Regions from separate parts of the Mobilicoccus sp. genome, predicted to be linked through region 2. Evidence: predicted binding sites of a transcription regulator. Region 2 holds the regulator's gene; the other holds the start of a gene.
What was found. The regulator LexA, encoded in region 2, represses DNA repair genes until DNA is damaged. The targets are predictions, from matches to a motif close to TCGAACANNTGTTCGA.
Positions count from the first base shown of each region.

Region 1: ruvC (crossover junction endodeoxyribonuclease RuvC) is a predicted target of LexA. The motif match lies at 2,207-2,222, and genes of this name have one in related genera.

Region 1 is NZ_DAMBGD010000003.1:132,235-137,833, forward strand. Features, by position in the region: gene ruvB (Holliday junction branch migration DNA helicase RuvB) at 1-860, opposite strand, end outside; gene ruvA (Holliday junction branch migration protein RuvA) at 857-1,468, opposite strand; gene ruvC (crossover junction endodeoxyribonuclease RuvC) at 1,465-2,151, opposite strand; gene RT054_RS03755 (YebC/PmpR family DNA-binding transcriptional regulator) at 2,380-3,150, opposite strand; gene pdxT (pyridoxal 5'-phosphate synthase glutaminase subunit PdxT) at 3,240-3,977, opposite strand; gene RT054_RS03765 (hypothetical protein) at 4,093-4,425, opposite strand; gene pdxS (pyridoxal 5'-phosphate synthase lyase subunit PdxS) at 4,536-5,438, opposite strand; gene pgsA (phosphatidylinositol phosphate synthase) at 5,583-5,599, opposite strand, start outside.
Region 2 is NZ_DAMBGD010000004.1:159,769-165,367, forward strand. Features, by position in the region: gene RT054_RS05175 (vitamin B12-dependent ribonucleotide reductase) at 1-1,034, opposite strand, end outside; gene nrdR (transcriptional regulator NrdR) at 1,141-1,653, opposite strand; gene RT054_RS05185 (LysM peptidoglycan-binding domain-containing protein) at 2,301-2,759, opposite strand; gene lexA (transcriptional repressor LexA) at 3,200-3,925, shown strand; gene RT054_RS05195 (LysR substrate-binding domain-containing protein) at 4,128-5,045, shown strand; gene RT054_RS05200 (ComEC/Rec2 family competence protein) at 5,125-5,599, opposite strand, start outside.

The DNA.
Region 1 (5,599 bases), on a different contig from region 2:
GAGGCGTCGACGTCGAAGAGCGCGAGGGCCGCGTGGGCGGCGGCGAGGTCGACGACGTGGCGACCGTGCACCTGCGCCCAGTCCCGCACGCGGCGCAGGAGGCGGTTGGCGATGCGGGGTGTGCCGCGCGAGCGACGCGCGATCTCGTGGATCCCGGGGGCGTCCGCCTCGATGCCGAGCAGCGTGGCGGAGCGGCGCAGGATCGTCTCGAGATCGTCGGTCTCGTAGAAGTCGAGGTGTCCGGTGAACCCGAACCGGTCCCGCAGCGGTGCCGGCAACAACCCGGCTCGGGTCGTCGCGCCGACGACGGTGAACGGGGCGAGTTCGAGCGGGATCGCCGTCGCTCCGGGGCCCTTGCCCACGATGATGTCGACCCTGAAGTCCTCCATCGCGAGGTACAGCATCTCCTCGGCGGCGCGGCTCATCCGGTGGATCTCGTCGAGGAAGAGCACCTCGCCCTCGGTGAGCGAGGACAGGATGGAGGCGAGGTCGCCCGCGTGTTGGATCGCCGGGCCGCTCGTCACCCGCAGGGGCGCCTCGAGCTCGGCGGCGGTGATCATCGCGAGGGTCGTCTTGCCGAGCCCGGGAGGCCCGGAGAGCAGGATGTGGTCCGGCGGCGCGCCACGACGGCGGGCGGCCTCCAGCACGAGGGCGAGCTGCTCGCGCACCCGTGGCTGCCCGGGGAAGTCCTCGAGCCTGCGCGGACGCAAGGCCGCCTCGACGCGCTGCTCGTCGCCCTCGATCGCCGCCGGGTCGACGATGCGCGCGCCCACCTCGTAGGAGCCGTCGTCCTGTCGGACCTCGTCGTCCCGTCCGAACCCGTCGTCGTGATCCGCCGTGCCTCCTTCGCCGCGGGTCATCGGCCGAGCTCCCGCAGCGAGGCCTTGAGCAGTGCCGGCACGCTGATGACGTCATCGCCTTCACGGGCGAGGACCGCGTCGATCGCGCTCTCGGCCTGTCTGGCGTTCCAGCCCAACCCGACGAGGGCCTCGCGGACCGGGTCTCGCCGGGTGGCCTCGGGCGCCGCGGTCGGCCTCGCGACGTCCCCGCCGGTACCGACCGCCTCGGGTTCGGCGATCTTATCGCGCAGTTCGAGGACCAACCGCTCGGCGCCCTTCTTGCCGATCCCCGGCACCTTGGTCAGGGTGCGCACGTCGCCGGAGGCCACGGCGAGCCGCAGCGACGCCGGGTCGAGGACGGCGAGCATGGCGAGCGCGAGCCGGGGGCCGACGCCGGACACCGTCTGGACGAGTTCGAACAGGTCGCGTTCCTCGGGCGTGCCGAACCCGAACAGGGTGAGGGAGTCCTCCCGGACCACGAGGGAGGTCGACAGGCGTGACTCGCGCCCGAGGTAGGCGGCGGCCGCCGTCGACGGCGTCGTGTGCACGGTGAGGCCCACGCCACCGACCTCGACGACGACACGGTCGAGACCGACGTGGTGCACGGTGCCGGTGAGGGTGCTGATCATCGGCGGCCTCCTGGCGTGCGGGACGTGACGGCGCCGGGGACGCCGGCCGTGGTGCCGGCGCCGGCCGTGGTGCCGGCGGGTCTCGCCGTGGCGGTCGGGGCGGGGGCGGGGGTGCCGACGCCCCGGCGGGCCCGTCGTTGCGCCTCCTGCAGGCGGCTGGGCGGGCGGCCGGCACCTGCGGCCGCTGCGGCCTCGGCGATGCGGGACTGGGCACCGCCGCGCCACACGTGGCAGACGGCGAGGGCGAGCGCGTCGGCGGCGTCGGCCGGCCGTGGCGGGTTCGCGAGCCGGAGGATGCGGGTGATCATCGCGGTGACCTGGGCCTTGTCGGCGCGTCCGTTGCCGGTGACGGCCGCCTTGACCTCGCTCGGGGTGTGCAGTGCGAGGGGCAGGCCCCGACTCGCGGCCGCGAGCATGGGGATCGCGCTCGCCTGCGCCGTGCCCATGATCGTGCTCACGTCGCCACGCGCGAAGACCCGCTCGACGGCGATGGCGTCGGGGGCGTACCGCTCGATCCAGTCCTCCAGCTCGATCTGGAGGGCGAGGAGGCGCTCCGGCACCGAGTCGGACGAGGGGGTGCGCACGACCCCGACCGCGACCATCCGCAGGGGTGCCCCGACCCCCCCGTCCACGACCCCGAGGCCGCAGCGCGTGAGCCCGGGGTCGACGCCCAACACCCGCACGACGACCTCCTCGGCTCCCGTTCGTCCGTCGGCCCACGCGCGATCGTCAGCGTGCGTGGACAACTGTTCGATCGACACTGTACGGGGTGAGGCGCCCGGTCCGGATCACCGCCGCGCCACGCCGACACGCGCCGACGGGCGGTTCCCCTGGGGAACCGCCCGTCGATCGTCCACCCGTCGACGCTCGGTCGCGCGACCTCGCCTCGGACAACCGGGCCCGGGGCCGGCTCACTCCTCGTCGTCGAGCTGCGCGGCCACCTCGTCGGAGACGTCCCCGTTGACGTAGACGTTCTGCACGTCGTCGCTGTCCTCGAGCGCGTCGACGACCCGCATCATCTTGCGAGCGCCCTCGAGGTCGAGCTCGACCTGGAGGTTGGGGACGAACTCGGCCTCGGCCGAGTCGTAGTCGATGCCCGCCTCCTGGAGTGCGGTGCGCACGGCGACGAAGTCCCCGGCCTCGGAGATGATCCGGAAGCTGTCGCCGAAGTCCTCGACCTCGTCCGCGCCGGCATCGAGCACGACCTCGAGCAGGGAGTCCTCGGTGGCCTCCCCGTCCTTCTGCTCCTTGGGCACGATGACGACGCCCTTGCGCGCGAAGTTGTAGGCGACGCTGCCCGGGTCGGCGAGGGAGCCGCCGTTGCGGGTGAGCGCGACGCGGACCTCGGTGGCGGCGCGGTTGCGGTTGTCGGTGAGGCACTCGATGAGCACCGCGACACCGCCGGGGGCGTAGCCCTCGTACATGATCGTCTGCCAGTCGGCCCCGCCGGCCTCGGCGCCCGAGCCGCGCTTGACGGCGCGGTCGATGTTGTCGTTGGGGACCGAGGACTTCTTCGCCTTCTGGATGGCGTCGTAGAGCGTCGGGTTGCCTGCGGGGTCACCGCCGCCGGTGCGGGCCGCGACCTCGATGTTCTTGATGAGCTTGGCGAACAGCTTGCCGCGCTTGGCGTCGATCGCCGCCTTCTTGTGCTTGGTCGTCGCCCACTTGGAGTGACCGCTCATCGTGCATCTCCTGCCTCGCCTGGAAAAAGCCTTCGCGAATCCTACGGGTCGCGGCGCGCACGGGTGAAACCGTGCCCGGAGCGCGCGCGTCACGAGGCGTCGCGGGACTCCCGGACCATGCGGACGAACATCGCGTGGACGCGCAGGTCGCCGGTGACCTCGGGGTGGAACGACGTCGCGAGCAGTCTCCCCTGGCGGACCGCGACCGGGCGGTTCACGCCGTCGACCTCGACCGAGGCGAGCACCTCGACGTCCTCGCCGAGCTCCTCGACCCACGGGGCGCGGATGAACACCGCGGTGAGGGGTCGACGTTCCTCGTCCTCCTCGGGACGTGATCCGTCCGCGCCGCCCAGATCGGCGGCGACGTCGAGGTCGGCCTCGAACGAGTCGACCTGCCGCCCGAACGCGTTGCGCCGGACGAGTACGTCCATGCCGCCGAGGGTCTGCTGCCCCGCATGCGACTCGACGAGCCGGTCGGCGAGCAGGATCATCCCGGCGCACGAGCCGTACACGGGCATCCCCTCGGCGATCCGCCGCCGCAGCGGATCGGCGAGGTCGAACGCGCGCAGGAGACGGTCGATCGTCGTCGACTCCCCGCCGGGAAGGACGAGCCCGTCGACCTCGGCGAGCTCGGAGGCGCGGCGTACCGGGACCGCGTGCGCGCCGCACTCACGGAGGGCGTCGAGGTGCTCGCGGACGTCCCCCTGGACGGCGAGGACGCCGACGGTGACGCGCGGGCGTCCCCCGCTCGTCGTGTCGGTCGTCCTGTCGGTCGTCGTGTCGGTCGACGACTCGAGAGGGCCGGCGGAGGCGCGGTCGCCCGTCACGGTGTCGACTCCTGTCGGGCGTCGGGGGAAGCAGACGTCATCACGGCGCCGATGGTAGGGGGCCCCGGCACGCGCGCCGTCGGCGCCCCGGTGACCTGGCCCCGGGTCGGGTGGTCTAGGCGCGGGCCTCTCGCTCGACGCGGCGCACGAGAAGGTACTCGCGGGAGCCCGAGACGCTGACGACCTCGGAGTCCGCCTCCTGCAGCTCGGCGACGACCCAGGGGTGCTGGTCATGCACGACGGGGTGCTCGCGCACGACCTGCCAGCCCTCGTCGCCCATCTCGTTGAGGGCACTCATCGGGGAGTTGACCTCACCGATCTGCAGGGTGTGTCCCTCCCGCGTCGTCACCCGACGGAAGTACGTCGGGCCGCTGCGGCGATGGGCGATGCCGACGATCATCTCCTGGTACTGGTAGCGGTCCAGGGCGCGCGGAGCGGAATCGGTCATACCGATCCATCGGCAGCGCGGGCCCCGAACACCAGTGTCCCGCGGGACCGATCCGCCCGGGGTGGGTGGCGCGGTCCCGCGGGAGACGGGTGCTTCTCAGGGCCGGGGCGTCACCAACCGCGTTCGGCGAGGCGGTGCGGCACGGGGATGTCGTCGACGTTGATGCCGACCATCGCCTCGCCGAGACCGCGGGAGACCTGGGCGATGGTGTCGGGATCGTCGAAGAACGTCGTCGCCTTGACGATCGCGGCGGCGCGCTCGGCGGGGTTGCCGGACTTGAAGATGCCGGAGCCGACGAACACGCCCTCGGCGCCGAGCTGACGCATCATCGCCGCGTCGGCAGGAGTGGCGATGCCGCCCGCGGTGAAGAGGACGACGGGCAGCTTGCCCGCCTCCGCGACCTCCTTGACGAGGTCGTAGGGGGCCTGCAGCTCCTTGGCCGCAACGTACAGTTCGTCGGGCTCCATCGCGCGCAGGGCGTTGATCTCGCCGCGGATCTTGCGCATGTGCGTCGTCGCGTTGGAGACGTCACCGGTGCCGGCCTCTCCCTTGGAGCGGATCATCGCCGCACCCTCGGTGATGCGGCGCAGCGCCTCGCCGAGGTTGGTCGCGCCACACACGAACGGCACGGTGAACTGCCACTTGTCGATGTGGTTGGCGTAGTCGGCGGGGGTGAGCACCTCGGACTCGTCGATGTAGTCGACCCCGAGGCTCTGCAGCACCTGGGCCTCGACGAAGTGACCGATGCGGGCCTTGGCCATGACGGGGATCGAGACGGCCTCGATGATCCCGTCGATCATGTCGGGGTCGCTCATGCGCGACACGCCACCCTGGGCGCGGATGTCGGCGGGGACGCGCTCGAGGGCCATGACGGCGACCGCGCCGGCGTCCTCGGCGATCTTGGCCTGATCGGGGGTGACGACGTCCATGATGACGCCGCCCTTGAGCATCTCGGCCATGCCTCGCTTGACCCGGGCGGTGCCCGTGGTGGAGGTGGTCGGTTCCGTCCGCACGTCGGTGGACGGGGCGGGGGTGCCGTCGGAGGGCTGGGCGGCGTCGTCGCGCCGGTCGGCAGTGCTCACGTGCGTTTCTCGCTTCGTCGGTGGTGAACCCGTGGTGCTCGGGGCGCGGACAGTCTACGGGCGCCAGCGCGGCGCTCAGACGCGATCGCCGG
Region 2 (5,599 bases):
TTGATCGTGTCGTCGTACTGGATGCCCGGGTCGGCGCACTCCCACGCGGCCTTGGCGATCTTGCCGAACAGGTCGCGGGCGTCGACGGTGTCGATGACGTCTCCGCTCATGCGGGCCCGCAGACCGAAGTCGGTGCCCTCCTCGACGGCGCGCATGTACTCGTCGGAGACCCGGACGGAGTTGTTCGCGTTCTGGTACTGGACCGAGACGATGTCCTTGCCGCCGAGGTCCATGTCGAACCCGGCGTCGCGCAGGGCCCGGATCTTGTCCTCCTCGCGCGCCTTGGTCTCGACGAACTCCTCGATGTCGGGGTGGTCGACGTCGAGGACGACCATCTTGGCCGCGCGGCGGGTGGCGCCGCCGGACTTGATCGTGCCCGCGGACGCGTCCGCGCCGCGCATGAACGAGACCGGGCCGGAAGCCGTGCCACCGGAGGAGAGCAGCTCCTTGGAGGAGCGGATGCGGGAGAGGTTGAGGCCGGCGCCCGAGCCGCCCTTGAAGATGAACCCCTCCTCCTTGTACCAGTTGAGGATGGAGTCCATCGAGTCGTCGACCGAGAGGATGAAACAGGCGCTGACCTGCTGCGGGCTGGGCGTGCCGACGTTGAACCACACCGGGGAGTTGAAGCTGAAGACCTGGTGCAGCAGCGCGTAGGTGAGCTCGTGCTCGAAGATCTCGGCGTCCTCGTCGGTGGCGAAGTAACCGTGACGCTTGCCGGCCGCGACGTAGGTGAGGACGACCCGGTCGATGAGGGTCTTGAGGGACCGCTCCCGCTTCTCGGTGCCGAGGGCGCCGCGGAAGTACTTGGTGGTGACGATCGTGGAGGCGTTGACGCTCCAGAAGTCGGGGAACTCGACGCCGCGCTGCTCGAAGATCGTGGCCCCGGTCTTCCAGTTCTGCTGGACGACGTCCCGCTGCTCCCAGGTGACCTGGTCGTAGGGGTGCTCGCCGGGCGTGGTGAAGATCCGCTCCACGCTGATGCCCTTGCCGGCGCGCTTGCGGGATCCTGCCCGCGTGCCCGTGGTGTCCGTCATGTTGTCTCCTCGTGGTCGCGGATCGGGTCGGGGACGACGCCGGGGTACCGGGGTCGCGGGGGCGCAGGACTGCGCCGGGAGGGGGCCGAGGAACCGGCCGTAGAAGTCACGTGGTCGTGGTGGCCGAGGCCGCCTCGCTGGTCGTGGTGGCCGAGGCCGCCTCGCTCTGGCTGGACCTGTCGAGGCGAAGCAGGGCGATGGCCGCCTCGAAGTCCTCGAGAGTCTCGAAGTTCTGGTAGACGCTGGCGAAGCGGAGGTAGGCGACCTCGTCGAGCGCGCGCAGCGGGCCGAGGACGGCGAGGCCGACCTCGTGCGCGTCGATCTCGGCCTGGCCGGAAGAGCGCACGACCTCCTCGACCTGCTGGGCGAGGAGGGCGAGGGCGTCCTCGTCGACCGGGCGCCCCTGGCAGGCCTTACGGACCCCGACGAGCACCTTCGTGCGGCTGAAGGGTTCGGTGACCCCGGAGCGCTTGATGACGGTGAGGCCCGCGGATTCGGTCGTGGTGAACCGGCGTCCGCACGACGCGCACTGGCGACGGCGACGGATGACGGCGCCATCGTCGACGAGGCGGCTGTCCACGACGCGGCTGTCGGTGTGGCGGCAGAACGGACAGTGCACGAGAACCCCCTTCGGTGGCGACGGACCTGCGTACCCGGGTTCGGGCCCGGGTGGAGCGGACGAGACGGCTGGAGACGAACCGGTTGGAACGGTGAGGACGGGACGAGGGTCGGAACGACGAAGACTGCGCGGAACTGCCCGGCGCGACACCGACCGGCGTGGAACTGGTCAGCACGGGGAAACGCCGTGAGAGCGGTCGCGACATCGGTCCGATGACCGCCGACCCCTGGGCGAGAACGCTACCCCAACCCCTAGATGTAGGGGAATCACATCCGTGTAAGCACTACATCTAGGATGTTAGAGCCCCGGGCGCCCGCTGCCAAACCTCGGCGCGTCGCGCGCGTCACCAGGAGTGCGACCCCGCGACGCCCGGCGCGCACCGCCCGGATCTCGCCGAATGGCGGGGGCACCGATGCCGACGCGATCCCGGATTCGGCCACATTCCACGGCAGCTGCGAGAGGGTGCGGCGGTGCCCGACAGGTCCGGCGTCCGGCGCCTCGGGAAGACTACTGCCCGCCGCCTGGGCCATGGCGCCCTCGGGGCCCTTTCGGGACGCACCTGACCAACTCTTGACCACCCGTTCGAGGGTGGCCGGCGCGCCGTTCGAGGGCGTTCGACATGGTGCGGATCCGGCCGGATCGCACCGTCACTGATCTCCCGGGATGACGAGCGACTGGCCACTCATGACGACCGAGCTGCTCATGCCGTTGGCGAGGCGGATGCGCAGCGCCGCGGCCTGGGCGGGGATCATGGGCAGTTCCTGTTCGGCGATCTGCGACAGGGACTGCCCCTCCCGGACCGTGACCGAGTGGGTGGGTGGCAGGTCGGGAGCCGCCCACCGCGCCGCCAGGACGAGCGACAGCAGGCTGAGTGCACCGAAGACGAGCAGGGTGCGGACGAGCCTGCCCCGACGCGTGAGCCGCAACCCGGGGCGGGCGACGCGCTCGTCCTCGCGCACCACGCGGAGATGTCGGGGCGCCCGGGAAACGGACCCACCGACGACCTCCTCCCCGCCCAGGACGATCTCCCCGCCCATCGCCGGGATCGAGGCGACCGCCACCTGCTCGCGGCGGGCCGCTCGACATTCGTACGCCTGAATCGTCATCGAAGCCTCCTTGTCACGGACGTTCACGATCACCGACTCCGAGTCACCCGACGCGGGGCGCCGTGACCCTGGGAAGTGCGTTCGAACCGTCGCCACCGTCATCGCGACCACCGCGAGACAGTCCTGACGAAGAGCGACGCGCACGATGTCGACCCGTGCACGTGTCCTTCGAACTCAGTTACGATCATCGCGCACTCGCGACACGCTGTCCACACCTGTCGCACAGATGTTTGAAACATCTGTGCGAGCAACCGTAGGATGTCCATGCAGGGATTCGACCAGAGCCCTCCGACAACCCTTCGACCTGCGACGACGCATCACAGGCACGCGACGCGACAGCGCGGTGGACACCCCCACGGACGTGGGTCGGGCCACCGGTCCGTCCGTCGGTCCGGTCCATGCGTGCGGTCCGCCGGCCCGGGGGCGCGGCGGTCGGCAGGATGAGCACGCAGAGAGGACACGCCGTGGAGAAGGTCCGCACGATCCGCCATCGCGACACCCCGGGGCTCACGCCTCGCCAACGCAAGGTGCTCGACTTCATCCGCATCTCGGTGGACTCGCGCGGGTACCCGCCGAGCCTGCGGGAGATCGGGGAGGCCGTGGGGCTCACCAGCCCGAGCAGCGTCGCCCACCAGCTCTCGGCACTGGAGCGCAAGGGATACCTGCGCAAGGACCCGAACAGGCCCCGGGCCCTCGAGATCGTCGCTCCTCCGCCCGGCGCGGACGCGGCCGCCATCGCGCAGGCCATCGTCTCCGGCCAGGACGAGCTCATCGACCGCGACGCACGCCCGGAGCCGACGTACGTCCCGCTCCTCGGCCGCATCGCCGCCGGGGTCCCCATCCTGGCCGAGGAGATGGTCGAGGACGTCTTCCCCCTGCCCCGGGAGCTCGTCGGCGACGGCCGGCTCTTCCTCCTCAAGGTCGCGGGCGATTCGATGATCGACGCCGCGATCTGCGATGGGGACTGGGTCGTCGTGCGCTCCCAACCCACAGCCGAGAACGGTGACATCGTCGCGGCGATGATCGAGGGTGAGGCCACCGTCAAGACCTTCAAGCGACGCGACGGCCACGTCTGGCTGCTGCCGCACAACCCCAGCTATGACCCCATCGACGGGGACGAGGCCACGATCCTCGGCAAGGTCACGGCCGTCATGCGGAGCATCTGACGTCCTCGGGATCCCCCGGAGGCCCGCCTGTCGCGGGACGGCGGGCTCGACCACGCGGCCGCCGACCGGTCGTCGTCGCCACTGCTCGTGAGAAGGGCGGAGGCGCAGTGACCCGCCGTGGCCCGGTGCCCGGCGGCGCCCACTCAGCCCGGGTTGTCCGTGCTTTGGTGTCCCCGGCCGGACGCACCCGTAGGCTGGGGGCATGATCGACGCCGGCGGCCTGAGAGTCATGAAAGCCATCGCCGACGAGGGCAGTTTCACCGGCGCCGCCACCTCCCTGGGCTATTCCCAGCCGGCGGTCTCGCAGATGGTGCGGCGACTCGAACAGCGTCTGGGCACCGTCCTCGTCGAGCGCATCGGTCGCTCGATCCGGCTCACCGAGGCCGGCGAGGTGCTCGTGCGGCACGCCGGCCCGGTTCTCGCGGCCCTCGACGAGGCCGAGGACGAGGTCGCCGCCATCGCCGGTCTCCGGGCGGGGCGGGTGCGGCTCATGGCGTTCCCCTCCTCCTCGAGCACCCTGCTCCCCCACGCGTTGGCGCTCATGGCGGAGCGACACCCCGACGTCTCCGTCACGTTCACCGAGGCGGAGCCCCCGGAATCGCTCGCCGCGCTCAGGGCCGGAGACTGCGACCTCGCCGTGGCGTTCGCCTACGAGGGCACCGACGTGGCGCGCGGTGAGGACCTCGAGGGACTCACGACGCACGCACTTCTCGACGATGCCGTGCGGGTCGCCCTTCCCCCCACGCACCCGCTCGCCGAGGCCGACGTGGTCCCCCTCGCCGAGTTGGCCGGGGAGACGTGGATCGCGGGATGCCCGCGCTGCCGGGGTCATCTGCTCTCCCTCGGTCACGCGGCGGGCTTCGAGCCCGCCGTGCGCTACGAGACCGAGGACTACGTCGCCGTCCAGGGGTTCGTCGCCGCAGGCCTCGGCGTCGCGCTGATCCCGGATCTCATCCTCGCGGCGATCACCAACCCCGGGGTCGCGATCCGTCCGCTCGACCCGCCGTCGCACCGCACCGTGCACGTCGTCACCACCCCCGATCTCGAGCGCGTGCCCGCGGTGAGGGCGACACTCGATGCCCTCTGCGAGAGCTCTCGGGACCTGCGCGCCCGGGCCTGACCCTCGGCGACGCCCGCCGTTCCCGCAGACGCTCTCGACCTCGCGCTCGCTCCCCCGGCACCTCGATCGACCGACACGGTCACCACCAGCCCCGGCCCCGTTGTCTCACGACGAGGAGGCGGCCCTCCTGTTTACGCACCGCGACCGAGCCGTCGTGATCGGAGCGATAGGTGACCGAGCCCGCGGACTGCAGGTGGGAGAGAAGGCTCGGGGTGGGGTGTCCGTAGGTGTTGTCCTCGCCGACGCTGACGAGTGCCACGGGTGCCGCCGCGAGGTCGAGGAGGCGGGCATCGTGGTCGGCCGATCCGTGGTGGGCGACCTTGACGACGTCGAACGGCATCTCCGCGTTCCCCTTCGCGTCCTCGGTCCCGCCGGCCCCGCTGTCGTGCGCGGGACCGCCGATGTCGCGACCGTTCGGGGGTGCCCACGACCTGCGTAGGTCGGTGCGGACGACGGTGCCGGCCTCCTGACCGGCGTCGGCGAGGAAGAGCCCACGGACGGCGTCATCCTCGCCCGGTCCGTCGATGACGACGTCGAGCACGAGGGAGCCGTCG